3 regions of the Rhodoferax sp. PAMC 29310 genome follow, and region 1 is predicted to be linked to each of the others. Evidence: predicted binding sites of a transcription regulator. Region 1 holds the regulator's gene; each other region holds the start of a gene.

Region 1 (10,157 bases):
CGCCCCGAGGGAAGTGGAAGCCGCGTTGGTCACCCAAGGTCGGTTTGAACGCGCGGTTCAGGAGGACGGGAAGACCCGTCTGAGGGAACGCTACCAAATATCTGCCCCACTCAGTGGCCACCTCGATCGGATCACCCTGAAACAGGGCGACGACGTCGTGCAGGATGCTCAGGTGGCTCGCCTGTGGCCCAGCATACCGCCCTTGCTAGACGCACGCAGCCGCGCTGAACAACTGGCTGCCAACTCGGCCTTGCAGGCCGCCCTCGTCCGATCACAGACCATGGTGGAGCGGGCTGGCGCCGCACTGGCACAGGCGCAGGCCGATCTTCAGCGCAGCCAATCGCTTGAGAAACAAGGTTTCGTGGCGCCCGCCAGGCTAGAAGCGGATCGCCTCAACCTGCGCCTACGCGAGCAGGAGTTAGCCAGCGCCCGCCAGGACATTGTGGCCGCTCGCTTCACGCTGGCCCGCTCGCAGGCCACGCTGGAGCCGGTATCAAGTAACGGCCGGGCCGGCTCACCGTTTATCGTTCGCTCGCCTGTGACCGGCAAAATATTGAACGTCCTGCAGCCCAGCTCAGGCATGGTCATGGCGGGCACACCTTTATTGGAAGTGGGTGATGCCACCCGCCTTGAAGTGGTGGTCGACGTGTTGACAGAAGATGCGGCCCAAATTCGTCCTGGCACGCCCGTCCAGTTGAGCAATTGGGGGGGGCCAGACACCCTTCACGGCACGGTTCGACGGGTGGAGCCAAGCGCCTTCACCAAGGTATCGGCTCTGGGCGTGGAGGAGCAACGCGTCAATGCACTGATCGACATCCTGTCACCGGCTGCGACATGGTCGAATTTAGGCGATGGTTTCAAGCTGGACGTGCGAATTCTGGTCCAAGTAGAAGAAGACGCCGTGCTGGTTCCCGTGAGCGCCTTGTTCCCCCTAGGCACTCGCTATGGCTTGCTGGTGCTGGACGGTGGACGTGCGAGATTGCAGGAAGTTGACGTCGAAGCGCGCAACGGCAGTAGCGCCTGGATCAAATTTGGGCTCCCCGTGGGTACCCAAGTGATTGTTTACCCTGACAGCCAGCTTCAAGACGGCGAGCGGGTCAAGACACGCTAAACCAGAGCACCGGCAGCAGGCCCAACATCTTCTTCGTCGTCCAGAAAGACGACGCAATTGCGCCCGGTGCGCTTGGCTTGGTAGAGAGCACGATCGGCGCGGTCCAGCAGACCGACCCCTGTCCAGGAGTCGGTGGCGACAGCCACCCCCACACTAACGGTAATAGGGAATCGAGGCCACGCAAAGTCTTCAATGGCCAGGCGAATTCGCTCAGCAACGGCCATTCCCGCGCCCCGCCCCGTGTCCGGCAAGATCAATACCAACTCTTCACCCCCATAGCGGGCGACTTGATCGTAGGGTCGCGCCTGCGCCAACAGCACGGAGGCCACTTGCTGCAGGGCCTGATCGCCCGCAATGTGGCCAAATTGATCGTTGAATTCCTTGAAGCGATCAACATCAACAAAAATCAGCGCCATGGGCGCACCTGTGCGTTCGGTGCGCGCAAGCTCTTCGCACAGCGCATCGTCAAAAGCACGTCGATTATTCAAACCAGTCAAAGGGTCCAGCATTGCCTGCTGGCGAAGCAATTCATTCACGGACTCTAATTGTTTTTGGTATCCCTCCAACTGGAGTTGCCGCAACTGCTGCGTAACGGCCATAGATCGCAATTTGGCCTCGGTGTGCCGCAACTCCAGCAAGGAAACCACTTGCCGGGACAGAGCAAGCAATGCGGCTTTGGAACGCGAATCCAGTGCTCTGGGAACCCGGTCAATGACACACACTGTGCCCAGCTTGACGCCAGAGGGGGTCACCAAAGGTGCACCGGCATAGAACCGAATGCCGGGCTCCCCGATTACAAAGGCGTGATTGGCAAAGCGAGGGTCGTTTGCCATATCCCTTACCTCCATGACTTCCATTTCGCTGGCAATTGCATGCGAGCAAAAAGCATCTTGAATCGGTATTTGTGACACTTTCAACCCCACCCGGGCCTTGACCCACTGACGCTCTGTATCCAGCAAGGACACCATCGCAATGGGAACGTCACAAATCGCAGCGGCCAGTTTGACGACGTCGTCATAGGCTTGCTCTGCCGGTGTGTCCATGATCTGGTAAACGTCCAAAGCTTTCATCCTTGTCGCTTCGTCAGGAGACACAGGTGACGTCATAGGTGGATCCTCCGCATTATTTCTTTATCATCATACCGGTTTGCCTACTTTACGGGGTGACACACCACGGCGCGGCATCATGCGCATACGCCATCCAAAGCGCCCAGGCTGCGCTTGCGGCCAAGGCAAATCCAGCAACTCTGACCCCCCAATCACCCGTGCTTCCCCCGCCCAATCGCAACCAAAGCCAAGGCCCCGCCAACAAGGACACACCGGACCCAAGCGCAAACAAGGCCATCACCATGGCGCCATCCACGGCTTGACCACTAAGCGAAGCAACCAACAATGCCGAGTACAACAGGCCACAGGGCAGAAACGTCCACAAAGCACCAATGACCAGCGGCGCACCTCGCCCACGCCCTTGAGCCAGGGAGCGAGCCCCCGCCCAAATTTTGCGCCCAGTTGCCTCCAGCCAGATGGGTTGCCGGGCTTTCCACATCAGCAACAAACCTAGTACCAAGGTGGCGACGTGAAACAGTGTCCATACGGGTCGAAGTGCGGTCGACTGAACCGTCAGCCAGCCTAGCCCTTGCATGGAAGCAGCCGCCAGCGCGCCCAGTGCGGAATAGCCCACCAATCGCCCCAATTGAAATCCAAGCAAAGCAGAGTTTTTATAAGGGCCGGCTGCTTGACCAATGCCAGCGCAGGCCGCGCCACACATGGCAATGCAGTGCGGCCCACCGGCCAGTCCCATTAATAGTGCGGTTACCGCGAGAGAAGTCTGCATCACGCAATGCTAGATGACTTTTGAAAACTGGGCGCGTGTGCGGTCAGTCTGTAGATACCGGTCAAAGACCGTGGCCATGGCCCGGACAAAATGCAGGCCGGGCTCAGACACATGGATGCCAGCATCATCTACTGTGGCCAGCCCCTGATCCGTGAAAGGCGCCAGTGACTACAATTCGGAGGCAAAGTAATGGCGGAAATCGATGAGATAGGCCAATTCAACAGACTCAAACGAGACATCCCCCTGACACATTAGTGACATGATGATGGCGCGCCGAATCAGGTCATCACGGCTCAGGGCGACACCACTAACAACCGGAAAAAGATCCTGATCCAGGCGGTCAGAATATGACTCCATGGTTTTCGCGTTTTGGCTGTAACTGGGACCAACTCGCCCAATGACAGATACACCCAACTCGATCAAATCGCAGTCAGGCTGGGTGCTGAAGCCCTGAAAATTGCGATGCAGACGACCCTGTCGTTTGGCAATGGCCAACACATCGGTGGGCAAGGCGAAATGAGCCAGGCCAATGAACACATAACCAGCAGCTCGCAACGCCGCAATTGAGTTGGAATGCATGACCAGATTGGCCGCGTCGCTAGGAAGCGCAGCGGTGCTGATATGGCGCTGCGGTTTGAAGTGCGCCGGCCGGTGGGCGTAGGCATAGAGTGCGATGCGGTCGGGCCGCCACTCGATGACTTGTGACAGCGTACGCTCGAACGATTCCGAACTTTGTTGGGGCAGGCCATAAATCAGGTCCACGTTGATCGAATCAAAACCGCGCTGGCGGGCATCCTGAAACAGTTAGACCACTTGCTCAACAGGTTGAATCCGGTGTATCGCCATTTGAACTGCCGGGTCAATATCCTGAACGCCAATACTCAAGCGTTTAAAACCCAGCAGCATCAGTGCGTCCAGTCGATCGGAATCCAGGGTGCGCGGATCGATTTCGATGACGTACTCACCGGCCGGAAGCATTTTGAAATTTCGCCGCAACATGCTCATCAAATCGCCCAGCTGGGCATCGGTCAAAAAGGTAGGTGTGCCGCCTCCCACATACAGTTGACTCACCGACTGCCCCGCGCCCAACTCGGCCGTGTGAAGCTCTACCTCGCGACTCAAGTAGTTCAAATACGTGTCCGCATGTCCATGCTCACTTGTAACGACTTTGTTGCAGGAGCAGAAGTAGCACAGCGTTTCACAAAACGGAATATGCACATAAAGGGACATCGGCCGTGCGGCCACCGTCGGCCCAGAGCGGCGTTGGGCCAGCGCCTGCTTGTACTCAAGCTCGGCAAAGGCCTCGACAAATCGATCAGCGGTAGGAAAGGAGGTGTAGCGGGGACCAGAAGCATTCAACCGATTGAGCACGTCATTTAAATCAGGGGGGGCCGCATCGGCATTCATAGGCAATCCTTGGCAAGGCTGGAAATATGCCTTCAACCCCACATCAAAACCTTGACTCAGATCAACCTCGAATGAAATAGGACCTGCCAATTGATTTGACCTACATCAGGAAGTGCGGGGTCAGACGTCAATTGGTGCCAGAATGGTCTGCATGAACCCCATCACCTTAAAAGTCGCATGCTCCAGTTGCAATCTGAAGGAGCTGTGTATGCCACTTGGATTGACGCCGGACGAATTGGACCGTGTCGACGAAGTGGTGGCGGCGCGACGCAAAGTCAAGCGAGGTACAACGCTGTTTCGAACCGGTGAGAGGTTCACCAGTCTGTACGCCATTCGCACTGGTTTTTTCAAAACCAGCGTCGTCTCTGAAGATGGCAAGGACCAAGTGACCGGGTTTCAGATGGCTGGAGAAATCATTGGGCTGGATGGCATCGTGAATGACCAACACACTTGTGACGCTGTTGCCTTGGAAGATGCCGAGGTATGCGTCATGCCTTTTAATCGCGTTGAAGAAATCTCGCGGGAAGTGATTTCATTACAGCGCCATGTGCACAAAATCATGAGCCGCGAAATTGTGCGTGAGCACGGCGTGATGTTGCTGCTGGGCAGCATGCGCGCAGAAGAGAGACTGGCCGCGTTTTTGCTGAATCTGGTTCAACGATTAAACGCCCGTGGGTTTTCAAAAACCGAATTGGTCCTGCGCATGACGCGCGAGGAAATTGGAAGTTACCTGGGCTTGAAACTGGAAACCGTGAGCCGCACGTTTTCGAAGTTTGTGGAAGACGGCATTGTGGAAGTCAAACAGCGCCACATTCGTATTGTGGATGCCGAGATGTTGAAAGACATCGTCAACCCCAAAGCCTGCAATTGATCACACAGACCCATTAAAGAAAGCCGGATCATCCGGCTTTTTTTGTGGGCGCCCCGCGGTCTGTAGTTCGCAGGGAGCCCAACTTTGAGCCCGCAGTTACTTGGGCATGATCACGCTGTCAATCACGTGGATCACGCCATTGTCAGCCACGATGTCTGTCGCAGTGACCTTGGCGCCATCCACCATGACACCTCCCATAGTTTTGACAGTGATCTCAGAACCCTGAACAGTTTTGACTTTGCCGGCTTTGACATCGGCAGCCATCACTTTGCCGGGCACCACGTGGTAGGTCAATACCGAAGTCAGCTTGGCTTTGTCTTTCAACAGCGCATCAAGATCAGCTTTCGGAATTTTGGCGAAGGCCGCATCAGTCGGGGCAAACACGGTGAACGGGCCTGGGCCTTTCAACGTGTCAATCAAACCGGCAGCGGTCAACGCCGTGGCCAGGGTTTTGAAAGTCCCAGCAGAAACAGCGGTGTCAACAATGTCCTTCGCTTGAACAGAAAAAGCGACGCCAAAAGCCAACGCGGTTGCAAGAATGGTTTTTTTCATGGAGCTCTCCTAAAAATGAATGTCAGGTATGACGCGTCAAAGATGTGACGTGGCCGAATAATACAACCAATAAGTATCCATAATTTCTTTATGGTTTAAATTATTACTAATTGGTATCTTTATGAGTTGAAAAGAACCATTGGCTGAACTAACCTCAGAAATGCCTCGCTTCAAGAGCGTATTGCCCATCTACCGGCTTGAACATTGTTCAGCGACGACGCACCACTCGCAACAAGGTTTGACAAAAACTATACGGTTGGTTACGGCAACCTCTTCCTTGTCAAGCCTTGGAAATTGGGTCGTCCATCGCAGCAACAATGTCACTTGACACTGGAGTGACTAAAGGGTTCCCAATAGAGTCAATTTAAGGAGAACCATGTCTGCTCACTGCTGCGAACACGAAACACCCACCGCATCGTCCTTCGAAAACATGGATCGGTACCGGCGAATCCTGTGGATTGCCTTGATCATCAACGCCTTCATGTTTTTGGTGGAGATCTTGGCGGGTTACACCTCGGGTTCGCTGTCGCTATTTGCTGATGCGATTGACTTCGCCGGCGACGCTGCCAACTACGCCGTGTCTCTTGCAGTCTTGTCGGCGGCCTTGGTTTGGCGCGCCCGCGCCGCAATGGTGAAGGCGCTCAGCATGATCGCCTTTGGACTGTTCATTCTGACGCGGGCGGCGTGGGCCGCCCTGAACGGCGCCGTGCCAGACGCGCCGACCATGGGAGCGATCGGTTTGGTAGCACTGGTAGCCAATGTGGCCGTTGCCTGGATGCTGTACGCGTTTCGTGAGGGTGACGCCAACATGCGCAGCGTCTGGCTGTGCTCACGCAACGACGCCATTGGCAACCTAGCGGTAATGGCCGCCGCCGTGGGTGTATTTGGCACCGGGCAAGCATGGCCTGACGCGGTGGTGGCTGCGATCATATCCGGTCTGGCCTTGCATGGCGGCTGGCAGGTGCTGCGCCAGGCCCGCACCGAACTGGCGGCTGGCCCAGCCAATCATGAGCACGGTGACGCGGGCTGAAATAGCTACTTATTTGATAGCTGCCTTCGCTTACTCCATATGCCTATAGTGCCATTTCTCATCACAATATAATACTGGCATGAATGCCCCAGACGCACCACTTTTTTATACAGCGATCACCGAACCCGACCAGCAACAATTTGACGCATGGACCGAGCAACCCCTGCTAGTCTCCATGGAGCAAGGCGGCATCGATTGGCCCAGCTCTTGCCGGGGCGGCAACTGCCGAACCTGTATCGGAAAGCTCTCGAAAGGGTCGGTTCGTTACGAGATGGAATGGCCTGGCCTGAGTGCCGAAGAGAAGGCTGAGGGCTACGTCCTGCCTTGTGTGGCCTACCCTTGCTCAGACCTCACGTTGGGTCGAGAAGACCTATGACGCCGACCGCGAGTCGGGCCTGGGGACTTTCTTGAACCGAATTTTTCGGTCCAGCTCAATGGCATCTTTCTTCACCTGACGCTCAGCATCCATCTTCTGCCCTGCGGCCAACCACTCTGCAAACTCCTCTGGCGTTTCCAGCGTGATGCGTCCCATTAGAGCGGCGCGGAAATCGTAGATGGCAATTTCTGCCGCTTTCTGAAGATTTATCTTCTTGCCGCCCTGCAACGCGCCCCGCTTTCGGCCAATAGCCTCCAGCAAAACCTCATCGGTCATTTGGGCCACGCCCTCGAGCTTGAAACGGCCCTCGACATTGGCCGGGTAGTGGGCAATCAAGTAATTCAAAAGCTCGAGCGCCACCTCTTCTTCATTGAAGGCATTACGCCCAATGGCGCCGCTGGCCGCCAGGTTGTAGCCACTTTTGGCAACAATGATGCGCGGCCAAAGTACGCCCGGCGTGTCATAGAGGTAGAAGTCGTCGGCCATCGAAATCCGCTGCTCCAACTTGGTAATACCGGCTTCATCGCCTGTCTTGGCCGCCCGCTTGCCCGCCAAAGTATTGATCAATGTGGATTTACCCACGTTGGGAATCCCGCAAATCAGCACCCGCATGGGTTTGACCATGCCACCCCGGTTTGGCGCCAGCGCGAAACACGCAGTTGCCAACGCTTTGGCAGGCGCCGTCATGCTCGCATCCAGGCCAATGGCCTTGGTATCGGGCAGTTGGTTGTAGTGGGCCAGCCACTGATCTGTGCGCACCGGGTCGGCCAAATCTTGCTTGTTCAGCACCTTGAGCGCGGGTTTGCCCGCCGTCAACTCCGCCAGCATCGGGTTCGCACTTGAACCCGGCAAGCGCGCATCCAGAAGTTCGATCACGACATCAATATTCTTGATGCGATCGCCGATGGCCTTTTTGGTCAAATGCATATGACCAGGGAACCATTGAATAGCCATTATTTGTCCTTATCGTGGCAAGCAATGGTGCGCCACCGCACCAATAATGCCGATGGCGCATTGTCCCCTGCTTGAGAGGCGGTCAGCGCATCCAGTCAAAACAACACGTTGACCGGGATAAAAGCGCGGCCAGCCTAGCGAGACTTCGCCTCTATGGCTGCTTTTAGCCGGGGCAGCATAGCCTGCATGGCCGCTCGGCCAGCCAAAATGGAGCGGCGCCGGGTACTAAAGTCGGAACTGCCCACGCCCACCAACGACGGACGCACGACAACATCAGCATCCTTCAATTCAAAGTCATTGATGCTTTTTCCCATGATGGCAAAGGTTTGCATCAAAATCTGCAAGGTATCGGTCGCGGGATTCCCCTCTGGCGAGCTGGAAATGTCCACGGCGATGACCAACTCCGCCCCCATTTGTTGTGCGTACCTCACTGGCACGGGAGACACCAGTCCGCCATCGACATATTCACGCCCTGAAATCTTGACCGGCTGGAACAACGCGGGCACGGCACTGGACGCTCGAACAGCCGTGGCTGTGTCGCCCCGGCGAAACAACACGCCAACACCGCTATTTAAATCGGTGGCGACAATGCCCAATGGCAGAGACATCGCTTCAATGGGTCGCCCATCCACTTGGGCGCTGACATAGCGAGCCAGCGCTGCGCCGCGCAACATGCCCCGGCTGAAAATAGGAAGCGTCCAATCCGCAAAGGTGGCCTCTTCCATGGTTTCTGCGATCTGCTGAAGTTCAGCGCCCTTTTTACCATCCGCATACAAAGCAGCCACCAGGCTCCCCGCAGAGGTGCCAACAACCAGCGACGGTTGAATGCCCGCCTCTTCCAGCACTTGAATCACGCCTACATGGGCAAACCCACGCGCGGCACCGCCGCCCAGTGCGAGTCCAATTCGAGGCGCTTTTTTAACGACGATCAGGGGCGCAGCAGCAGGGGCCGCTGGCGCAGTCGGGGCGGGAACCGTTGCGCAGCCCCAAAGTGATGCCACACACAGACCTACCAATACGGGTCGCCAAAATGCTCTTTGAAATTTCATTTAATGATAATGATTCGCGTTTGTGTTAGCATAATATTTTATCTTAAAGCACCTTCAAGCCATGATGATCAAACACATTCCTGCGGCATGCGCTATTTTGTTCAGCTGCGTGAGCGGCTTCGCTCAAGAGCAGACTCTGAACATTTACTCGGCCCGTCACTACCCCACAGACGAAGCCCTGTACACCAATTTCACCAATGCCACTGGCGTCAAAATCAACCGCGTCGATGCTGATGACGCAGGTATCTTGGCCCGTTTGAAAGCGGAAGGCACTTCCTCACCCGCTGATGTGATCTTGCTGGTTGACGCGTCCCGCTTGTGGCGCGGCGAGATCGAGGGACTGTTCCAGCCCATCAAATCCAAAGTTCTGGACGCCGCCATTCCCGCCCAATACCGCGGTAAGGTGAGCAGCGATGGCGGCACACCCTGGTTTGGCTTTTCCACCCGCGCTCGTGTCGTGGTTTACAACAAGGTCAAGGTCCAAAAGGAAGATGTGGACACCTACGAAGAGTTGGGCGACCCCAAGAACAAAGGCAAACTTTGCATCCGGTCTGGCTCCCACCCTTACAACCTGTCCTTGTTTGGTTCCGTCATTGAGCACATGGGCGAGCAAAACGCCGAAAACTGGCTCAAAGGCATGGTCGACAACATGGCGCGCAGCCCCAAAGGCGGCGACACGGACCAGATCAAAGGCGTGGCCTCTGGTGAGTGCGGCATTGCAGTCACGAACTCCTACTACCTTGCTCGCTTGATGCGCTCGGACAAGCCAGAAGACAAAGCGGTCGTGGATCGCATTGGCGTGGTTTTCCCCAACCAATCCAGTGGGGGAACCCACGTGAACATTGCGGGTGGAGCCGTCGCCAAAAATGCAAAGAACCCAGCCAATGCAGTGAAGTTCCTTGAGTACTTGGCCAGCGCACCGGCGCAAGACCATTTTGCCAATGGCAACAACGAGTGGCCGGTAGCCAATGGCG
Region 2 (10,157 bases), 2.0 Mb from region 1:
AAGGCCAAATCACCGACGGCTCGCACCTGCTGGTGTTTGCCGCCTGGGACAACTACACCGTGGAACGCATCAACATGATGTTTGACCTGACCAACTCCGTGCGCGGCACCAAAAACGAAGGCTGGGAAAACTACCGCAACATGCTGCTGGGAATGTACCCCCAGCGCGCTGCCGAGGTGAATTTTGAACACGCCGCCCGCCAAGCCTACATTGGCCTGAGCGCCGCCATGATGGCCGCCGCCTTTGAAGAAGTCGACTGCACCCCCATGGAAGGCTTCGACCCCAAAGCGCTGGACGAGATTTTGAACCTGCGCGAACGCGGCCTGCGCAGCGTCGCCATTCTGCCCCTGGGCTACCGCGAGGCTGACAAAGACTGGCTGGTGAACCTCACCAAAATTCGCCGCCCCCGCGAGCAGTTCATCACCGAAGTCTGATCGCCCCCGCTCGTCTCCACTCCCACCTCGGGGTGGCCCGCTGGTTCAACACCGTGCTGCTCATCGCCGTGGCAGGCGCATTGGGTGCCTGTGGCGGTGGGTCTGACACCACGCCCACCGTCCCCGTCAACCCCAACCGTGGCTTTGCCAACGCCGCGCCGTGGGTCTCGTACTATGGTTCAGCGGCCAAGCTTGACCTGGCCAAAATGGCGGCCACTTTCCGCAATCCGGACATTGACGCCGACCCCGGCCTGCGCAACTTCAGCGCCACCCAAGTCAAGCAATTGCAAAACCGCGGCGCCAACAAAGTGACCTTGCCCTCGAAAAACGTATTGGACTTCACCCGCTTTCGTAGACAAATTTCAGCTTCCAGTTCGAAGCTGCTCGAATGCCAGCGGGCTCAGTTGGTCTAGGTGACTGTGCCTGCGGACTCGATTGTAAAAACCCTCTATGTAATCAAACACGTCGGACTTGGCTTCCTGTCGGGAAGCATAGATACGCCGCTTGATTCGTTCCTTCTTCAAGCTGCTGAAGAAGGACTCTGCAACTGCATTGTCCCAACAGTTTCCCCGGCGACTCATGCTGGGCACCAACTGGTTGTCTTTGCACCAGCGGTTGAAATCATCACTACCAAACTGGCTGCCCTGGTCCGAATGAATCATCACCGGGGTCTTCGGGCGCCTGCGCCACACGGCCATCATCAGCGCGTCCAGCACCAGCTCGGTGGCCATGGTGGAATTCATGGACCAGCCCACGACGGAGCGTGAGTACAGGTCAATCACAACGGTCAAATACAGCCAGCCCTCGTGGGTGCGTATATAAGTGATGTCAGTGACACAAACCTGGTCGACCTGGGCGACTGTGAATTCCCGTTGCAACCGATTGGGTGCGGTGGTGGCTGGCATCCCAATCCTGTAGCGTGGACGCTTATAGCCACGCACAGAGCGCAGTTGAGCTTGACGCATCAGGCGTGCCACACGTTTCTCGCCACATGCAATACCGGCCTCACGCAGGTCACAGTGAACGCGTGGGCTGCCGTAGATACCCAGACTGTCCTCAAAGGACTGTTTGATGTTTAGCAATAGGGATTCATCGGCCAGGCTGCGCGATGACTTTGGCCTAGTCTTCCAGGCGTAGTAGCCGCTGCGCTGAATCCGAAGCACCCGGCACATGCTGCTCACGCGAAACTGGCTTTGATGCGCTGCCATGAATGCGTACTTCACCCGGACAGTTTGGCAAAGTACGTTGCGGCCTTTTTTAGGATGTCACGCTCCTCGTTGGCCCTTTTGAGTTCAGCCTTGAGGCGGGACACCTCTGCCTTGAGCGAAGCGTTTTCACCACTACCAACGCCTTGCTGCTGTTGAGCAAGGCGAACCCAAAGGTAGAGGCTTTTGTCCGACATGCCAAGGCGCTTGGCCACATCCACTACCCCGTGACCGCGCTGGGTCACTTGCTTGACTGCCTCAGCTTTGAATTCCGCTGGGTATCTGACTCTCTTCATGACTAACTCTCCAGTTCAATTTCGACCTTAACAGGTGTCTATTGAAGCGGGTGCAGTCCATATCCCTTGCTGAGTGTGTAAATTCACGCAAGGAGAACGGAAATGACGAAGACAGCAAGAGCGCGCTACACGCTCGAATTCAAGCAAGAAGCAGTTCGACTGGTCGAAGGTGGCCAGAGCATTGCAGCCGCGGCACGCACGCTGGGAGTGGTCGACCAGACGTTGTTCAATTGGGTCAAGGCGCAGCGCCAGGGCCAGCTCAAGGGAGCTGACAGCAAGGTATTGGTCAGCGCCGAGCAGATGGAGATCAGCCGGTTGCGGGCCGAGCTGGCGCGTGTGAAGATGGAGCGTGACATTCTGGGAAAAGCGACGGCGTACTTCGCAAAGGGATCGATTTGAAGTACGCCTTCATCCAGCGCCACCGCAGCACATGGCCGATCTCGGTACAGTGCCGCGTACTGGGGGTGAGCATCGCCGGGTACCACGAACACTTTGTGCGACTGGCCAGTCCGGCCCAGCTCCGCCACCTGAGCGATGACGCCTTGCTGGTGCACATCAAGGCCATCCATGCCGAGACGCGAGGCGGCTACGGCTGGCCACGCACCTGGAAGGAGCTGCTTGCCCGTGGCATCCGTGTGGGCAAAGAGCGCGTGCAAAAGCTCATGCAGTTGCACGGCATCCGTGCCAAGGGAAAGCGGCGCTTCAAGGTCACCACCGATAGCAATCACGATCTAGCGATCTCACCCAACCTGCTCAACCGGGAGTTCGATGTGGCAGCACCCGACAAGGTCTGGGTGGGTGACATCACGTACATCGCCACGGACGAAGGCTGGTTGTTTCTGGCCGTGGTGATTGACCTGTTCAGCCGCCAAGTAGTGGGCTGGTCGTTACGAGAGGAAATGACGCGGGACATCGTCATTGATGCGCTGCGCATGGCATGGTTCAAGCGGCATCCGGGCAAGCAGGCTGGCCTGATGTTCCATAGCGACCGCGGCAGTCAGTACGCCAGCAAGGACTTCCGGGAAGTGCTCAAGGAGTACGACATCACCAGTTCAATGAGCCGGCGCGGCAACTGTTGGGACAACGCCTGCAGCGAGACGCTGTTTGGATCATTGAAGGTGGAACGGTTATACGGACAGAAGTTCAAGACTCAGCGGGAGGCAAAGGATGAAACGATTGCTTGGATGCTTTGGTATAACCGGACTCGACTGCATTCGACACTGGCCTACGTCAGCCCGGTGCGGTTCGAGCAAAACTGGCTTGCTAATCAGCCCAAGCAAGCCAACTCATGATCTCGGTTATGGGATACGGATTCCAGGGGCAAGGTCAATTTTGAGCCATCCCTGAATGAAGCGCTTCGCCGCCGTTGCAGCGGTGGGGGCTGCGGTCCCATTTGGCACTTGATTTTTTGCCGCTCACAGACTGCGCAAAAAAGCGGCCAGGTCGGCGGCTTGGTGGGGGCTGAGGTGCAAGGGCCGCAGGATGCGTTCGCCGTCGGCATGCAGGCGGTCTTCGTTGAGATCGGAGTAGTGCTGTACCACGTCTTCAATGCGGGCCAGGCTGCCGTTGTGCATGTAGGGCGCGGTCTCGCTCAGGTGGCGCAAGCCCGGCACCCGGAATTCACCAAAGTGGCGCGGCTCAAGAATGACGTGGCGGGTGCCAACGGCGCTGGGGTCTTTGCCGCCCGCGTCGTTGAATTTCCCCAGGCGGTTGTAGTTGCTGCGCAGCAGTTGCTGTAACCCGCTGTAGCGGCCTGAATCCACACCGCCCGGTACAAAAAAGGGCACACTAATGTCGGCAAACTCGCCGTTGCTAAAGCGCGGGCCGGCATGGCACACGGTGCAACGCCCCTCCCCGATGAACAGGCGCAGGCCGCGCTGGGCAGCGAGGGGGTAGCTGACGGCGGCTTGGGCGTCGCCACGGCTAAGAGCGTCGCGGAAATCGTCAAACGGGGTGCGCGTCGACACCAGCGTGCTTTGGTAGGCGGCCAGGGCCTTGGCTACATCCACAGCCAACGTGGCATCGTCGCTGGGCAGCGCTTGCCCAAAAGCGGCTTGGTAGCCCTGGGCCAACTCGGGCGTGTTGCGCAGGCGCTCACCCAGGCTGGTGAGGGTTTGGTGCATTTCGCCGTCGTCAAGCAGCGGGGTCAGGCTGGCCGCCCACAAAGAGTCGTGACTGCCACCCCAGCCTAACCAGCGCGCCTGGGCGCTGTCGAGCAGGCTGGGCGTGTTGCGCCGACCGTTGAGGCGGCCCACGGCGGTCGGCAAACCGTCTTGAAAGGCCCGGGCCGACTGGTGGCAACTGGCGCAGGCCAACTTGCCATTGCCCGACAAGCGCGCATCAAAAAACAGCGAGACGCCCCATTGAACCGCCGTGGCCTGGGTGGCTACGCGGTTAGAGGCATCGGGGCGCACCACAGGCGGCCAGGGGCCATGCGCCACGATCTGCGCCCGCTCGTCGGCGGTAAATTCGAGCAGCCCGGCTGGCGCGGCAGTCGAGGGCGGTTGCTGGGGCTGACTGGAGGCAGGCAGGGTCAGCCACGTCATGGCGGCCAGCAGCGCTGCGCCCAACATCAGGGGTTTGAGCCAACGCCGTCTCAAAGGGGGGCGAGTCACTTCAACTGCACTGACTGCGTCAGGCGGTGCGGGCTGCCGTCCCAGCGGGTATCCACTTTCAGCAGCCAGCGCCCGGCCATGTGCCAGACCATGCCCTCGACTCGCCACTGGCCGTCACCCTGTGCGATGAAGCTGGGTTGGTAGTTCATGCCGTGGCGGTGGTCGGGCATTTCGGCATCCACTTTCACCAACTGCGCCGAGGCGGGGCACAGGGTGAGTTGCATCACAAACGGTTCGCCCACCGTGGGAAAGGCCGGCTCGGTGGACCAAGTGGCTTGCACCGGCCCGGTGGTCATGAGCGATGGTGTGTCTGCGGGCAACGGGCAGGTGGCCGCGTGCGCCGCGAGGGCGCTGATGCACACGGCAGCCACGGCAAGAGCGCGGACGGCTTGCCACTGGGGGCGTGTTGCCACGTCGTCAGGCCTTCAGCAGCGACGCGAACAGCGCTTCGCCGTTGCGGTAGGCAATGCGCTCGACCACCTCAGTGGGCAAACCAGTGAGCCAGGTGCGCGTCCAGTTGGCGTGCTCGCCAATGTAGTACCAGCGCTCGGGGGTGAAGGTGTCAGTGCCGACCACAAAGCGGTCAGGGTAGGCGATGAAGACTTTTCGCCAGTTGGGGTCAATGCGCCCCATGGTGGCGTGGTCGCTGCGAAAGGCCAGATCGCACCACAGATTGGGAAAGCGGGCGAGCATGGCTCCTACTTTGTCGGGGGCGTCAAAGCCGGAGTGCGCCCAGAGAATGCGGGCGCTGGGGTCTTGCTGAAACTGGCGTTCGATGGCATCTGCGTCCGAATGCGAGTGCAGGAAGATGCGGTGCTTTTTTGCCAACCCCACCACCTTGCGTATGACGGGCAAGTCAGCGTCTTTGCCGTAGATGTGGTATTCGCCAATGGCGGCGTAGCGGTACTTGGCCAGACGCTGCTCCAACATGCCGACCACGGTGGCGTCGTGCATCCAGGTGGACAACTCGCCGCGCTGGCGGTAGGGCCGCAGTGAGGGGATGATGAGATCAGGCGCTTCGGCAAACAGCATCTGGGTGCCCTCGTCGCTGCTGCTGGAGACCATGGCGCGCTTCAGACCGGCTTTGCGCAGAAGCGCGATGGCGTCTTTGGGCGGAAGGGTTTCCCAAGCGTCGTGGCTGTAGTGCAGGTGGGCGTCAAAGATGGGCAGGGGCGCCGCGTCGGCAGCCTGTGCCTGGCCAAAGCCAGTGAGTCCGGCAGCAGTGCCCAATAGCCAGTCGCGTCGGCGCAGGGCGAGGGGGTGCGGGGTCTGGCGGGTCATGGGATCTCCTATGCTAGCCTGGGGTAAAAATCTTGCCCACCAGCATATAAGAAGTGGCCCACCCCTTGCAATCCACAGGGTGTAAGTCAACGCCAAATTGCTACGCTTTAGATAGCGATATGCGGATATTTCGTGTGGGCTAGAGCTCTATTTGGCTTGCAAATTGGTGGCTATTTAATGTGCAGCAATTCTTGCGCTGTAACCCCCACTTTCACCCCAACCCTCTCTCGCCCGGCGGGAGTGAGTGGGGGAAAACTCCCGAGAATCGCTGCGCCGAAAGCACCACTGGCACCTTCGGTACAACAGCCATCATTGGCACCCATCACCTTAAGTCAAAGCATTCTTTGACTTGCGTCACCCGATTGATCGCGCCGGCCCGTTATCGCAGGTGCCGGGTGATGCCTTGGGCTCACCCGACCTACAAAAAAATGGCAGACCTGAGTAGTTACTGCAAATCAGCGACTCACGTCCACCACCACACGGCCTTTGACTTCGCCGTTGAGCAGCTGGGTGGCCACGGGCACGACTTCACTGAGGCCGATATCACGGCTGATGACGCCGAGTTTGGCCAGGTCCAGATCCGTGCCCAGGCGTTGCCAGGCTTCCAGTCGATCAGCTTGCGGGCACATGACACTGTCCACGCCCACCAAGGTGACGCCGCGCAGGATGAACGGCATGACCGACGCCGGAAAATCCATGCCACCGGCCAACCCGCAGGCGGTGACCACACCGCGATACTTGGTGGTGGCGCAGACGTTGGCCAGGGTGTGGCTGCCCACCACATCGACCGCGCCCGCCCAGCGCTCTTTGCCCATGGGTTTGCCTGGCGCTGAAAACTGGGCGCGCTCCAACACTTCTACCGCGCCCAGTCCTTTAAGGTAATCGGACTCTTCGGGGCGGCCGCTCACGGCCACCACGGTGTAGCCGAGTTGGCTGAGCACCGCAATGGCGACGCTGCCCACACCACCTGCTGCGCCGGTGACCAAAATTTCACCATCGGCGGGCTTGACGCCTTGGCGCTCCAGGGCCAGCACACACAGCATGGCGGTGTAGCCGGCGGTGCCGATGGACATGGCCTGCTGTGGCGAGAAGGCGGTTGGCAGCGGCACCAGCCAGTTGCCTTTCACCCGGGCTTTTTGCGCCAGACCGCCCCAGTGGCCTTCACCCACGCCCCAGCCGTTGAGCAGCACCGCGTCGCCGACCTTGTAGTCAGGATGCTCGCTGTGCTCCACGGTGCCCGCCAGGTCAATGCCCGGCACCATGGGGAATTTGCGCACCACCGGCGCTTTGCCGGTGATGGCCAAGCCGTCTTTGTAGTTGAGGGTGGAGTGGCTGACGCGCACGGTGACGTCGCCCTCGGGCAGCTGCGTTTCGTCAATGTCTTTGAGGGAAGCGCGGTAGCCGGACTCGTCTTTTTCGATCAAGATGCCTTTGAACATGGGGGTCTCCTTGGGGTTGAAAAATTGATGGTTGCAAAAATTTTAAGATTTAGACTGATCGTCTTTAAAAATCTAAAAAAAGTTAGCCGGGGGGCAATCTGGCAAAAAACACGCGCCCAAACAGGTCTAGCGGCGCGCCGCTGCGCTCCAGCTTGGCTCTTAAAACCGCGCCTTCCCAGCCAATCCAGAAGAAGGCGGCGAGCTCATCGCAATCGGCTTGGCGAGAGAGTTCACCCGCGTCTTGCGCGGCCCTGAGGCAGCGGGCAAAACGGGTCTGCCAATCGGCAAACACATCGAGCAGCCGAGCCCGAAAGCTTTCCGGCAGGGTGCCCATTTCTTGACCGAGGTTGCCAATGAGGCAGCCGCGCCGAAAGTCGTGGCGGGCCATGCCGGCATGGGCATCCGCAACAAAGCGGCGCAGCCGCTGAAGGGGTGACAGGCTGGTATCGCCCAGATGGCGTTCGATTTTGCGCACAAAATAAGCGGAGTAACGCTCAATCAGCTCGGCGCCAAAGGCTTCTTTGCTCTCAAAGTGATGATAAAACGAGCCTTTTGGCACGCCACCGCGACGCAAAATTTCGTCCAAGCCTGCTGCCGAAAATCCTTTTTCAGTCAGCACCTCCAACCCCGCACGCAGCAGCAACTCGCGCGTCTCCACCACGCCGTCACGCGATTTTGGAGGGCGACCCCGACGAGGGGGTGTTGAGAGCAGAACTTCCATTCCGCCGATATTAGACCGATCGTCTTATAAAGTCAATAAAAGGCGGTTGGAGGTGTCGCGCGGGGCATGGGACGCGGGCAGGCCAAGGTGGGCTGGCCCTGCCACGGCAGCGCGCAGCAACGAGGTGACCGGCGCAGGGAGATACGTTGCTATTGAATGAATAGCATATTGCGCTTGCTTCACTGGCGCTGGAGGCTAATTTGGCACACAAATCGGGGTTGGTTTCGGCGTCTCCGCGTTGCGGGCGGTTTCAGGCGGGCTGAATCGGATTGATGTGGCGCAATGAAGTCGCAGAAACGGTCAGGCGGGGCTGATCTTTTGCTGCATTGCAGCGTAAAGTTTTGCCATGGATTGGTCAGGCCACTTGGACCTCCCCTGCAGGGTGCCAGCACGCAGGGGGTAACTGGTGGCCCGGCCGGGTCGTGATGTCATTCAAAAAGAAGGAAGCCCCATGGCGGAAGCAGCAGAGTTGAAGAAAGCACCCTACGTCATCGAGTGGCGTGATGGGTTCAAGATTGGTGTGGGTCAGGTGGACCAGGAGCATCGGCACTTGTTCACGCTGGTCCGTGCGCTGCATCTCGACTCAGTGGACCAAACCGTGGAGGAGTGGCTGGACTATGTGGTGACGCATTTCACCAACGAGCAAGCCTTGATGGAGAAAAGCGGCTACCCCGCTTTTGAGCAACATTTGAAGTTGCATGAAGAGTTTGGCGCCCAGGTGGCGGACTTTTTGGGCAACGGCGAGGCGTGGAACGAGGACCGCGTCCAGGAGCTGCGCCGGTTCCTGAACAAGTGGCTGATTGGTCACATCATGACGCACGACCTGCGTTTCGGAAAATGGTATGCCAACCAGCCGACGCCAACCCCAGCGGTGTTGCAGCCCACCCAGGAGTCCGGCGGTTTTTTCGTCCGCTTGTTCGGCCGCAAGCGCAGCGCCGGTGTCCATGGCACTGCGCCACACCGCTAGCAATTCACGGGGCCAACTTCAACCGGGCCCATGCGGGAGTGCTCGGGGTGGGGCGGAGGCGCGCTAGCCCAAATGTTTACCAAAGAAGCGAAGGGTGCGATCCCAGGCTTGTTGCGCCCAGACAGCGTCGTATTGGGTGGCGGGAATGCGGCCTGGGCCGGCGGCAGTCTCATTCGCAAAGGCGTGGTGGGCCAGGTAGCGATGGAAATCAAACCCCACGCCAGCGGCGGTCAACTTCTCTTGCAGCGCATCAATGGTGTCGATCTTGAAGAACTCGTCTTGCGTGGCCCAGTGGCCTTGCAGCGGCGCGGTGATTTTGGTGGCGTCGATGTACTCCAGCGGTGGGCAGCCATACCAGACCACGCCGGCATCGATCTCGGGCGATTGGGTGAGCGCCAGCAGCGTGAGCGCGCCGCCCATGCAAAAGCCAGTGACCCCGACCTTGGGGGCACGGGTCTTCAAATATTGAACCGCACCGCGTATGTCTTGCCCGGCGGCGTCACCGAAGTCGAGCCCGGTCATGAGGTGGTGCGCTTCCTCTTGCTCCACCGTGGCTTTGCCGCGGTACAGGTCAGGCACCAGCGCCTGAAAGCCGGCCAGTGCCAGGCGGTCGGCCACGCCGCGAATCTGGTCGTTCAAGCCCCACCATTCCTGAATCACCACAATGGCGGGTGCACCATTGGGTTGGGCCGGTTCGGCCAGATAGCCCTGCACAGCCTTGCCGTCCGGGCGCTGAAAAGTCACCATATTTCCCATAACTACTCCTGTTGGTCAATGAATGTTGCACCTCATTCTCCGCCGATAGGGACACCCTGCTGAACGGCAGGGGGATAGATCAACGTGGCAGCGGGGCAGTCGGGTGAGATCTAAAGGGGACTAATTTTGGACACACCGGGCAAGAAACCTTCAGAGGCCGGCACCCGCGCCCCGGCTTGATTGGATTCACCCCTTAGCATCGGCGCATGACCCGCAGTGCAAAACCCCCAGCCAACCCCCGACGCGCGCAGACCATTGCCGCGTGGGTGGCTGCGCTGCTCAGCCAGGCCGATGCGGCTACCCTGAAAAGCCTGCCCCCGCTGCTGGATGCGGATGCCGCCCATGTGATGGCCTTGCTACGCGACCAAGCCGGCGCAGAGTCCACGCCACTTGATTTGCCCACCACAGAGGTGGGCACCGTGGTGGGCCACTTTCGCCCGCGC
Region 3 (10,157 bases), 1.8 Mb from region 1:
TTTTTCGTCCCTCCATTCTTTTGAGATGCCGTGAGGCTTTGTCACATCAAACAACTCAGCAGTGGGTGACCACTGATTGACTGACTGTCCATCCGCAGCGGTAACCGCGTCCTGACAGGCTTTAGTATTACGCGCCACCTCTAGAAATAATTTCTCAATTGGCTCGCAATCCATCTCAATTAAGAATAAATTTCTTTAATTTTTCAAATTTTGGCTATATTGTCTTCATGGACAAAATTGACAGAAAAATTCTTCACATTCTTCAGGCTGACTCCCGCTCCAGCTTGCAAGAGATCAGCAAGTCAGTCGGTCTGAGCAGCACGCCCTGCTGGGGGCGGATCAAGAAGATGGAAGAGGCCGGTGTGATCGAGGGCTACACCATTCGACTCAATGCCCAAGCCATTGGCCTGGGCGACACCGTGATGGTGCAAGTGACGCTGGACAGCCATTCAGACAACACCTTGGAGAAGTTTGGCGAGACGTTGGCCAGTATTCCCGAGGTCATTGAGGCCTATTTGGTCTCCGGCGAATACGACTACCTGCTGCGTGTGGCGGTGAAAGATACCAAAGACTATGAACGCCTGCTGCGCGAGCGCCTTTACAAAATCAAAGGCGTGCGCCACAGCAAATCCAGTTTTGTGCTGCGCACACTGAAAAAAGCGGATCTACCGCTGTTTGTCAGCTGAGGTTCACTTTGCGCAGGGTCAAGCACGTGCCAATCCCAGGACGAGCAAGGTGTGTTGCAAGTCACTGGCGCAACGGCGCAGTGGATCACATCCCGAATTCAATGCCGACATCGGGCAGTCTTGTGCGTAATCCTTGTCGATTCGCAACCGGGTAAGGTCAATCCAGCAGCCCTGACCTACCATCAACCATATGAAATCGACCTACGCCAACAGATTCAAGCGCCTTTTGGCGCACACATCTGGATGGTTGAGGGCATTAAGCGTGTTCATTGTGACCCCCATCAGCTTCTGTTGATCAACCTAGACTCCCTGACTCCAATGTAGGGGTAGCGTCGCCAGCAAAGGTCTGAATATTGAGGGTGATTGGGTACCTAATCAGGGGTTCATGAACGCCTGAGTGCATTCACAGGGCGCATGGGACTCATGTCTTGGCCACAAACTTAAGCGCAACCCCGTTGTTGCAATATCGTTTTCCTGTGGGCTGCGGACCATCGTTGAATACATGGCCTTGATGCCCTTCGCAGCGCGCGCAGTGGTACTCGGTGCGCGGAAAAATCAATTTGAAATCTGTTTTGGTGAGCACTGCGCCCGGCAAGAAGCTGAAAAAACTCGGCCAACCGGTGCCGCTGTCGTACTTCATTTCAGAGGTGAATAAAAGCAGGTCACAGCCTGCACAGTGGTAAACACCAGCACGTTTTTCCGTGTTCAAAACACTGGAATGAGCTCGTTCTGTCCCCTCGTCTCGCAAAACGTCGTACTGATCGGCGGTCAGGCGCTTTTTCCATACGGAATCACTCAGGCGAAGGGGCTCAACAGCCTGTGGTTTGGCGGTGGGAGTAGCAGCTTTTATTTGATGGGAAATGCCCAAGACTCCCAACATAGTCAACAAGTGGCGGCGGTTCATGGTTTCATTCTCCTTGATGGGTCCATTGCATGTTGGTCGCGTTAGCGACCGCTTTCTTTCATGAATGTAATTTCATCGTCCCTGATATGTTTTTAGGCGTTCTGAAGCCTTGCCGGAGAGGGCAATGATGTTCCTCTCTTATTCTTTATTTCTTCTATAAATACATAGTAGTAGTAGTAAGGGCAGCGCTTTTCTGTGGATAAGGTTAAAAAACCTTTTTAGTTCAACCACTTACGATCGATTGACGGGTGTGGGCTTCTCTGCTTTTCTGGTGTCACCCGATCTTGAATAAGTTCAGAGTTTCCAACTTTCTGTGGATAACCATGATCTTCTTCAAAAGTTGTCCACATGTTTATCCTTTTTCACGTGGCTCCGTGGCGCATAGAGTTCTTTCAGAAGCCCTCTTATGTGATCTTTTTTACGTTTTGGGATTTGTTGGTGGCTCGTATCTTGATCCTGGCGAGTGAAGCGCCATCTAACTTCAGCGTTGTTTTTTTTCTACTGGATCGGGTGTTTGGTTGTGAAACGTGTGTTGCCTCTATTTTTGGTTTCGGTGCTGTTGCATGGTCTGTTGGGCTGGTGGCTGTCCGCCGACCTGACATCCATTGATTTATTGCTGGGTGTGGGATTTCAGGTTTTTCTGGTGTTGTCATCGCTGCTGCTTCCGCTGGCTTTGATTGCGCCGCGTGTGGCGCCCTCTGCGTGGTCGCCTACATTGACCTGGCTGGGTTTGATATTTATGGGCGGCTTTTCAAGCCTGTTTGTGTTGTCGTTGCTGCGAGGCGTTGCTTTGGTGGCTGTGACCCTGCTGAATTGGACTTGGCCGGGGAGCTTGGACGAGACCCTGTTTCGGAGTTACAGCGCTTTGGCCGTACCCGTCGTGGGCCTGCTGATGACCATAGGTGGGTTCTGGAATGCCAGGCGTACCGCCGCCGTTGTCCAGGTGGATGTGCCCATCCTGAACTTGCCGCATGCGCTTCATGGCTTCACAGTCGCGCAAATTACGGACATTCATGTCGGTCCAACGATCAAGAAACACTATCTTCAACGCATCGTTAACCGGGTCAACAGCCTCAATGCCGACCTGGTGGCGATCACGGGTGATCTGGTGGACGGCAGTGTTCATGACCTACACGACCATGTGCTGCCGTTGCGCGGGCTCACTTCAACTCACGGCACGTTTTTCGTGACTGGCAACCACGAGTATTACTCTGGTGCTCACAGCTGGATCGCGGCCTTGGGTGGCCTTGGCGTGCGGGTGCTGATGAATGAGCATGTGCTGATTCACCATGGCAGTGACAACCAGGACACAGAGCACGCCATGATGGTAGTAGCGGGTGTGACGGACTATGGTGCCCATCATTTTGACGACAGCCATCGCAGTGATCCCCATGCGGCGATGGCGGATGCCCCGGAGCATGCCTTGTTCAAATTGCTATTGGCTCATCAGCCGCGCAGCGCGCCTGCCGCCGCCAAGGCTGGCTTTGATTTACAACTTTCAGGGCACACCCATGGCGGGCAGTTCTGGCCGTGGAACCACTTTGTCAGATTTCAGCAACCCTTTACGGCCGGTTTGCACAAATTGGAAGAGATGTGGGTGTACACCAGCCGGGGTACGGGTTATTGGGGACCGCCCAAGCGCTTTGGTGCTCCTTCGGAAATTACGCATTTGCGTTTGGTAAGAGTTTGACCTCTATCCTCCGAATTTACTAGGTAGATTGCTATCTATTTTGAAGCAATAGAAGTTCAGGCAATCGCGGTGATTATTCCTCTATTGGCATGGCGGATCAGCGCTAGGTCTGTGGTGTGACGACACGCGGGCTTAACCCGCTAGCGCTCAATAGCCAAATGCGTCAAGATAGCTTATTTGCTTGGCATGGGATAGGTGAATTAATGAACCTGACAACAGAAGGTCTTGAACGCTTTGTGGAGGCGCAGGACCGCGTTTACGAAACCGTCTGCGATGAACTCGCTTTGGGCGAAAAAACCACCCATTGGATGTGGTTCATCTTTCCACAATTTCGCGATCTGGGTCGAAGCCCGATTGCCCGCCACTTTGCCATTCAGTCGGCTGACGAAGCGCTGGACTATTGGCAGCACCCGATTTTGAGTCCTCGTTTGCTAGAGTGCACTCAATTGGCGGTGGCGCAATCTACGTCCACCGCCCACGATTTGTTTGGCTCGCCCGACGATCTGAAATTCAAATCCTGCATGACGCTGTTCTCCCTGGTCGCGCCGGACGAACCCGTATTCAAACAGGCCTTGACTCGATTTTTTGCCGGTCGGCCGGATGAGAACACCCTGAAATTGCTGATCAACGTGTCACCCGTTTGACCTGACCCGCGTTTTTCACCCCGTTGAACGCGGCAGGGCCAGCGATTTGCCAACCGGAGATGGCCATGACTCTGGGACTGAGAACTGTCATTTATCCGGCGCCGAATCTGACCGCTGCCAGCCAGTGGTATGCCAAGGTGCTCGTTACTGCGCCTTGCTTTGAAGAACCCTTTTATGTTGGGTTTTCCGTGGGCGACTTTTAGCTGCGCTTGTTGCCCAACGCCACACCTGGCACCACGGGTGCGCAAGCCTTGTGGGGCGTGGCACAGATCGAGCATAAATTGTCCCGATTGCTTGAAATGGGCGCCATTGAACTCGAAGCGGTGAGAGAGGTCGGAGGCAGCATCAAAGTGGCCGCTGTCACCGACCCCCTTGGCAACCGTCTGGGTTTGATTGAAAACCCCTTGTTCGATGCCACCGCTGTGAAATAAGCCAGTGGCTACGCCAATCGGATGTCAGTGCACATTGCGCACGCTCAAAGAAAAGGGAGGGGTGTACCCCTCCCTTTTGCATAAAACACGCTCAATCAGGCTTATCGGCTGTCTGGTAGCTCAATTTTGACCTCCAGAACCTCCAGATTATCTTGGCGCTCCAAATTCACCTTGATGTCTTCGGCGTTGATCTTGATGTACTTGCTGATCACGGCGATCAGCTCCCGCTGCAAATCAGGCAAGTAGTCGGGCTGCGCCGCGCCACGACCGCTGCGCTCGTGCGCCAGAATGATTTGCAGCCGTTCTTTGGCAACGCTGGCCGTCTTCTTTTTCTCGCCGATAAAAAAGGAAAGAAATGACATGGGCTTATTTCCCCCCGAAGAGCCGTTTCAGCAGCCCTTGCTTGGGCGCTTCTGTGAAGCGCATGGGTTTCTCGGTGCCCAGAAAACGGTCGATCACGTCCTTGTAAGCCTCAGACACATCGCTGCCATGCAGATGCACGGCAGGCAGTCCTTGATTGGAGGCTTGCAACACCGTCTCGCTTTCAGGAATGACGCCAATCAGCTTGATACGCAAAATATCCTGAATGTCCTCCAGTGACAGCATTTGCCCCTGGTTGACCCGCGCCGGGTTGTAGCGGGTGATGAGCAAGTGCTCTTTGATCGGGTCCATGCTCTGTGTGGCTCGGCGGGTCTTGCTGGCCAGCATGCCCAAAATGCGATCTGAGTCTCGCACGGAAGACACCTCGGGGTTGGTCACCACCAGTGCTTCGTCGGCAAAGTGCATGGCCATCATGGCGCCAGTCTCAATACCTGCTGGAGAGTCGCACACGATGAACTCAAAGTCCATCGCCGCCAGATCGGTCAATACCTTCTCTACACCGTCTTGCGTCAAAGCTTCTTTGTCACGGGTTTGCGACGCAGCCAGCACAAACAGGTTGTCGCACTGCTTGTCCTTGATCAGTGCCTGGTTCAAATTCGCTTCACCGTGAATGACGTTGATCAGGTCATACACCACACGGCGCTCGCAACCCATGATCAAGTCCAGATTACGCAAACCCACGTCGAAGTCGATCACGGCAGTTTTATGACCGCGCAACGCCAAACCGGTCGCAAAACTGGCACTGGTGGTCGTCTTGCCAACGCCTCCTTTGCCGGAAGTCACCACAATAATTTTTGCCATGGGAAAGTTGTCTTTCAAAAAGATGAATTAGGGGTTGAGCGCTTCAAACAAGAGCTTATCTTGGCCGTCATTGCTCAGCCGCACTTGAGCCGGCTTGCCGTGCACATCGGGCGACAGTGGGTTTTCACTGGTACGGTAAATACCGGCGATTGAAATCAGTTCAGGTTCCAGACACAAGGAAAAGATGCGGGCATTGGTATTGCCACTGGCACCCGCCATGGCTTTGCCACGCAAGGGCGCATAAACATGGATATTGCCATCTGCCACCACCTCAGCGCCCTGGTTGACCATGGCCAGTACCACCAGGTCTGCACCACGCGCATAAATTTTTTGCCCTGATCGCAAAGGCTTGTCGATGACCATGGTGGCAACGGCCGGAATCTCGCGCACAATTTCTCGCACCACTTCGGTGGTGACCACTTCTGTCAAGACCGGCGGGGCGGATTTGGGACGGGGACGCGGGACATCGACCGGCACTTCCACCAAGCCCACGGACCGGGCCGCTTCCATCCAGTCCCGATTGGCGCCCCGCATGGCCACTGCAACCAATCGGCATGCGCGCAGCGCTCTCAACAAAGGAACCAAATCTGAGACGGGTAGTTTCGGATTGAGTTGCGAGAAGTCGAGTACCAGCGGGTCGTGGTCAAAAAAATCAGGGTTCTCGCCAAGATGGCCATATCGCGCCAGCAAGTCCGCGCTGAGTTGCGCCCAATCATCTGTGTTCACCAACAAGGCCACCAATGGCAATTGGGCACTTTTGATTTCAAAAGAGACAGGAGAGGAGCCAGGCGACGAAGCGGCGGGTGTAACAGACATGGAGGGGGACAAAAAACTTGATAAGAGGGCCAGAGAAGCCGCCCAACCCGGTGAAATGCTCGGGCCAGGCCATCCGGTAGCGCAAATCTTACTTGATTGTGCTGGTCGAAGCGTTTTTTAGTCTGGCTTATTTGCAGGTATGCACAAGCATAAAGCATCAATGTAAAACTGCCTGTTTTTTGACACCAGCGTTTTCCCTTGTCTTTCTATATCTTCTATTTATAAGATAGTAGTAGTAGGTAAGGGAAGCGCTCTGCTGTGGATAAGGTGTTTTTTTTGATTTAAAACATAGACTTAAGTTATCTCAAGCCATGTGGGTGACCTTGCTTCTGATGTGTACCCGGATTCTGGACAATTTTTCATTTGGCGTCACCTCTGTGGATAACTGCTGGCTTGTGCCAGATTTATGCACAGCTTTTTCGGTGGTGTGTTTTGCGGTCAAAAATAGCAGGCAAGGCGCTCGAACAGCTGATGAACTGTGCATTGATCCGTGTCAAGGTCAATCCAGTTCGGCGCTGTCATGCTTGGCGCTTGCTTTGGAGAGATGTGATGGTCCACCCCAGTATTCGAATCATTCGGGAAGAGCACGCCGCTTTGGCGACCCTGATGAATGCCTTTGAAAAGGCATTGCTCTCGGGGCCCGGCGATCAGCCCGAGGTTTTCTTTGACGGAATGCGCGCCATGCTTTTCTACGTGGACGAGTTCCCGGAGCAGTTGCACCATCCCAAAGAGTCGAACCTGTTGTTTCCCCGTGTGGCACGTTTGGCCCCCGAGACGATGGAGACCATTGTTCTGCTTGAAAAAGACCACGCCACGAGCGAATCGGCGGTACGTGAGTTGCAACACTTGTTGTTGGCGTGGGAATTGATGGGGGAGTCGCGCCGTGAAGCCTTTGTAGAGACGGCCCGCCACTACATCAGGTTTTATCTGGCCCACATGCAGATGGAGGAAAACGTTATTTTTCCCGCAGCGCTGCGGGTTCTCAGCGATGAAGACTGGCGTGAGCTGGACGCAGCCTTTGCCACCAATTGCGATCCCCTCACGGGACAGTACAAGCGCAACCCGGCTTTTGACCGCTTGTTTGCGAGGATTCTCATGCACTCACCGGGCGCCGTGTCTGGCAGTACCTGAGGCACGCTTGCTGGCGGGCAAGCTGGTTCCCGCCGGGCCAGCAATCTCAGCCAAGGCGACAGGGCATTGCAAGGGCTTTGCGCCAGAATGCAAGTCGCATGACGACTTTGACCCCCACTTCTCACACCCCCTTGTCCCAGCTCTTTTGGCTGGCGTTGGCTTTGTCCATGGGAGCGGCTCTGTCTTTGGGCATCACCCGGTTTTCCTATGGTTTGTTGTTGCCGCCCATGCGGGACGATTTGAATTGGTCCTACACCCTGGCGGGGGGCATGAACACCGTCAATGCGCTGGGTTATTTGCTGGGTGCGCTGGTCACGCCCCGTCTATTGCAACGTTATGGTGCGTCGCGTGTACTGATGCTGGGTTCGGTGTTGGCCAGCGTGTTCATGGGCTTGAGTGGGTTTTTCACTGACAGCACCCCATTGCTCGTGCAACGGTTGCTGGCCGGCGTGGCCAGCGCGTTGGTTTTTATTGCGGGCGGTTTGTTGGCGGCGCGCTTGGGCGCCTTGCAACCGGCTCGTGGTGGCTGGCTGATTGGCTTGTACTACGGCGGCACGGGGTTTGGCATTGTGTTGTCGGCCCTGTTGGTGCCTGCCGTGCTGGAAGCGGCAGTGGCGTGGCCCCATGGCTGGGCCTGGGCGTGGTGGCTGTTGGCCGGAACTTGCCTGGTGGCCACAGCCATCTTACGTTGGCCCGCGCGCGTTTTGCGGCAGTTGGCACCGCCAGCCGCCGTGGGCAGTGCACCCCCTGCATCATTCAACTGGCGGCCGTTTTCATTTGCGCTGTCGGGTTACGCCATGTTTGGCGTGGGCTACATCGGCTACATGACGTTTGTGATCGCCCTGTTGCGCGAGCAAGGCGCCAGCGGCCCGGACATCACCGTTTTTTACACGCTGCTGGGCACCGCCGTGGTCGCCTCGGCGCGCATTTGGGCAGGGTTGCTGGACCGGTACAAAGGGGGCCGGGTGTTGGCCTTGCTCAATGGATTGTTGGGCCTGGCAACTTTACTGCCTGCGTTGACTTCCGCTTGGCCCGTGGTGCTGGCCTCGGGCATTTTGTTCGGCGCGGTGTTCTTGGCGGTGGTCGCGTCGACCACCGCGCTGGTTCGGCACAATCTGCCGCAGGCAGCCTGGGGTGCGGGCATCAGTGCGTTCACCATTGTGTTTGCGTTTGGCCAGATCGTAGGACCCACGCTGGTGGGTTACATTGCTGACGGACAGGGTGGCTTGGCCCGCGGCCTGATTTATTCTGCCGCCGCGTTGTGGGTGGGCGCTGCACTGGCCTCGCGCCAGCGGGCGCTGACTTAGCGTGCCGTCTTTTGCGGGCTGGCGCAGGCCATGCAGAATGCAGGCATGAACAAAGCGTTGAAGTGGATCTCAGTGACAGGGTTGGCGGCAGGTGTGCTGGTGGTCGGTTCTGTGTGGGGCCTGCAAACTTGGTTGGGCTCGGCTGACTTCAAGGCCCGTGTGGAGCGCGAAGCCACTCAGTCGCTGGGCGTGGGTGTCAAGCTGGGCGGGATTGAGGTCTCTGTGTTTCCCAAGCCTGCTGTGGTGGTGACTGATATCGAGGTGGCCACAAAGCCGGCACTGTCCCTGGCCTATGTGGGCGTTCGTCCTGAGTTGGGCCGCCTTTTGATGGGCGAGTGGTCCGTCGGATCGGTGCTGGTGCGTGATGCCTCACTGCCACAACATGGCATCGACGCTTTGCTCTTGTCGCTATCAAAAACAAATCAACCTGCGCAATCTGGACCGGGGTCAAAGGCCAAAACAAGTCCCAAGAAGTCTCAAGCATGGTTTCCCCGAGAACTGTTGTTGAAAAACGTGAGCTGGGTCAACGCCAAGGGTTTGGCCATGACGGTGGACTTCCAGGCTGATATCAATGCTCAAGGCGAGCCTGACAAGGTGAACGTGCAGGTGTTGAAAGGATTTTTGCAGGGCTCAACCGCACAGCTTTCCCGGCAAGACCGAGTTTGGAGTGTGGCGCTGAGCGTGGGAGGAGGCACGGTCCAAGGCCCGGTGGAGTTCCGGGTACCTTCCCAGCCAGGTGGCGCCTATGTGCTCAAGGGCCAGTTGGAAACCAAGGGCGTTGAAGTGGCTGCGCTTAGCACGGCAGCCATACCGGTGCTAAGCGGCCGGTTGGACGCAAGCACGACGCTCTCAGCCCGAACGAGTCAAATTGATACGCTGTCTGATGTATTGAAATCCCAAAGCCAGTTCACCGTGAAGGGCGCCGTGTTGCATGGCATTGACTTGGCCAAGGCGGTCAAAACTGTGGGCACCAGCCGCGGCGGAAACACCTCACTGGACGTTCTGGCCGGGCAGGTCAGCACCGAAGGCCGGGTCCTTCAAATCAACAACTTGGTGGCCAGTTCAGGCGTGTTGAGCGCCACCGGGCAAGTCAAAGTGGCTGCTAGCCGGGCCTTGAGCGGACAAATCAGCGTCAACCTGGCAGCCAGCCAGTTGGGAGGTGCTGTGGGCGTGCCCCTGGAAGTGGGTGGCACGCTGGACGCGCCACAAGTCAATTTGTCCCGCTCCGCGTTGATCGGCGCGGCCATCGGCACTGTGTTGATGCCCGGTGTGGGCACAGGCGCCGGTGCGTCGGTGGGGGACAAGGTGGGTGAGGGGCTGAAGAAATTATTTGGGCGATAGACGGACCCAGGTCGCGGCTTGCACG

What was found. Region 1 encodes FNR, which switches genes on or off when oxygen is low (the NO sensors DNR and NnrR bind a similar motif). Its sites were predicted from a motif close to TTGATNNNNATCAA; they were not measured.
Region 2: J8G15_RS15620 (bacteriohemerythrin) is a predicted target of FNR. The motif match lies at 8,261-8,274, and genes of this name have one in related genera.
Region 3: J8G15_RS14770 (hemerythrin domain-containing protein) is a predicted target of FNR. The motif match lies at 6,837-6,850, and genes of this name have one in related genera.

Annotation. Positions count from the first base shown of each region.
Region 1 covers NZ_CP072852.1:1,387,535-1,397,691, forward strand. Annotated here, with positions in the region: gene J8G15_RS06310 (efflux RND transporter periplasmic adaptor subunit) at 1-1,111, shown strand, start outside; gene J8G15_RS06315 (sensor domain-containing diguanylate cyclase) at 1,108-2,217, opposite strand; gene J8G15_RS06320 (sulfite exporter TauE/SafE family protein) at 2,267-2,944, opposite strand; partial or broken gene hemN (oxygen-independent coproporphyrinogen III oxidase) at 2,954-4,351, opposite strand; gene fnr (fumarate/nitrate reduction transcriptional regulator Fnr) at 4,503-5,222, shown strand; gene J8G15_RS06335 (fasciclin domain-containing protein) at 5,319-5,774, opposite strand; gene J8G15_RS06340 (cation diffusion facilitator family transporter) at 6,151-6,804, shown strand; gene J8G15_RS06345 (2Fe-2S iron-sulfur cluster binding domain-containing protein) at 6,884-7,180, shown strand; gene ylqF (ribosome biogenesis GTPase YlqF) at 7,175-8,134, opposite strand; gene J8G15_RS06355 (patatin-like phospholipase family protein) at 8,269-9,183, opposite strand; gene J8G15_RS06360 (extracellular solute-binding protein) at 9,248-10,157, shown strand, end outside.
Region 2 covers NZ_CP072852.1:3,349,344-3,359,500, reverse strand. Annotated here, with positions in the region: gene J8G15_RS15665 (nitroreductase family protein) at 1-434, shown strand, start outside; gene J8G15_RS15660 (hypothetical protein) at 488-847, shown strand; one part of gene J8G15_RS15655 (IS3 family transposase) at 797-1,686, opposite strand; one part of gene J8G15_RS15655 (IS3 family transposase) at 1,686-1,935, opposite strand; one part of gene J8G15_RS15650 (IS3 family transposase) at 2,038-2,296, shown strand; one part of gene J8G15_RS15650 (IS3 family transposase) at 2,296-3,227, shown strand; gene J8G15_RS15645 (cytochrome-c peroxidase) at 3,351-4,550, opposite strand; gene J8G15_RS15640 (hypothetical protein) at 4,547-4,963, opposite strand; gene J8G15_RS15635 (amidohydrolase family protein) at 4,968-5,831, opposite strand; gene J8G15_RS15630 (MDR family oxidoreductase) at 6,287-7,270, opposite strand; gene J8G15_RS15625 (TetR/AcrR family transcriptional regulator) at 7,353-7,991, opposite strand; gene J8G15_RS15620 (bacteriohemerythrin) at 8,443-8,958, shown strand; gene J8G15_RS15615 (dienelactone hydrolase family protein) at 9,022-9,705, opposite strand; gene J8G15_RS15610 (DEAD/DEAH box helicase) at 9,921-10,157, shown strand, end outside.
Region 3 covers NZ_CP072852.1:3,167,810-3,177,966, reverse strand. Annotated here, with positions in the region: gene J8G15_RS14815 (Lrp/AsnC family transcriptional regulator) at 228-686, shown strand; gene msrB (peptide-methionine (R)-S-oxide reductase MsrB) at 1,108-1,590, opposite strand; gene J8G15_RS14805 (metallophosphoesterase) at 2,105-3,280, shown strand; gene J8G15_RS14800 (DUF1810 domain-containing protein) at 3,484-3,924, shown strand; gene J8G15_RS14795 (hypothetical protein) at 3,990-4,127, shown strand; gene J8G15_RS14790 (VOC family protein) at 4,137-4,355, shown strand; gene minE (cell division topological specificity factor MinE) at 4,457-4,717, opposite strand; gene minD (septum site-determining protein MinD) at 4,722-5,537, opposite strand; gene minC (septum site-determining protein MinC) at 5,565-6,353, opposite strand; gene J8G15_RS14770 (hemerythrin domain-containing protein) at 6,903-7,484, shown strand; gene J8G15_RS14765 (YbfB/YjiJ family MFS transporter) at 7,583-8,791, shown strand; gene J8G15_RS14760 (hypothetical protein) at 8,837-10,132, shown strand.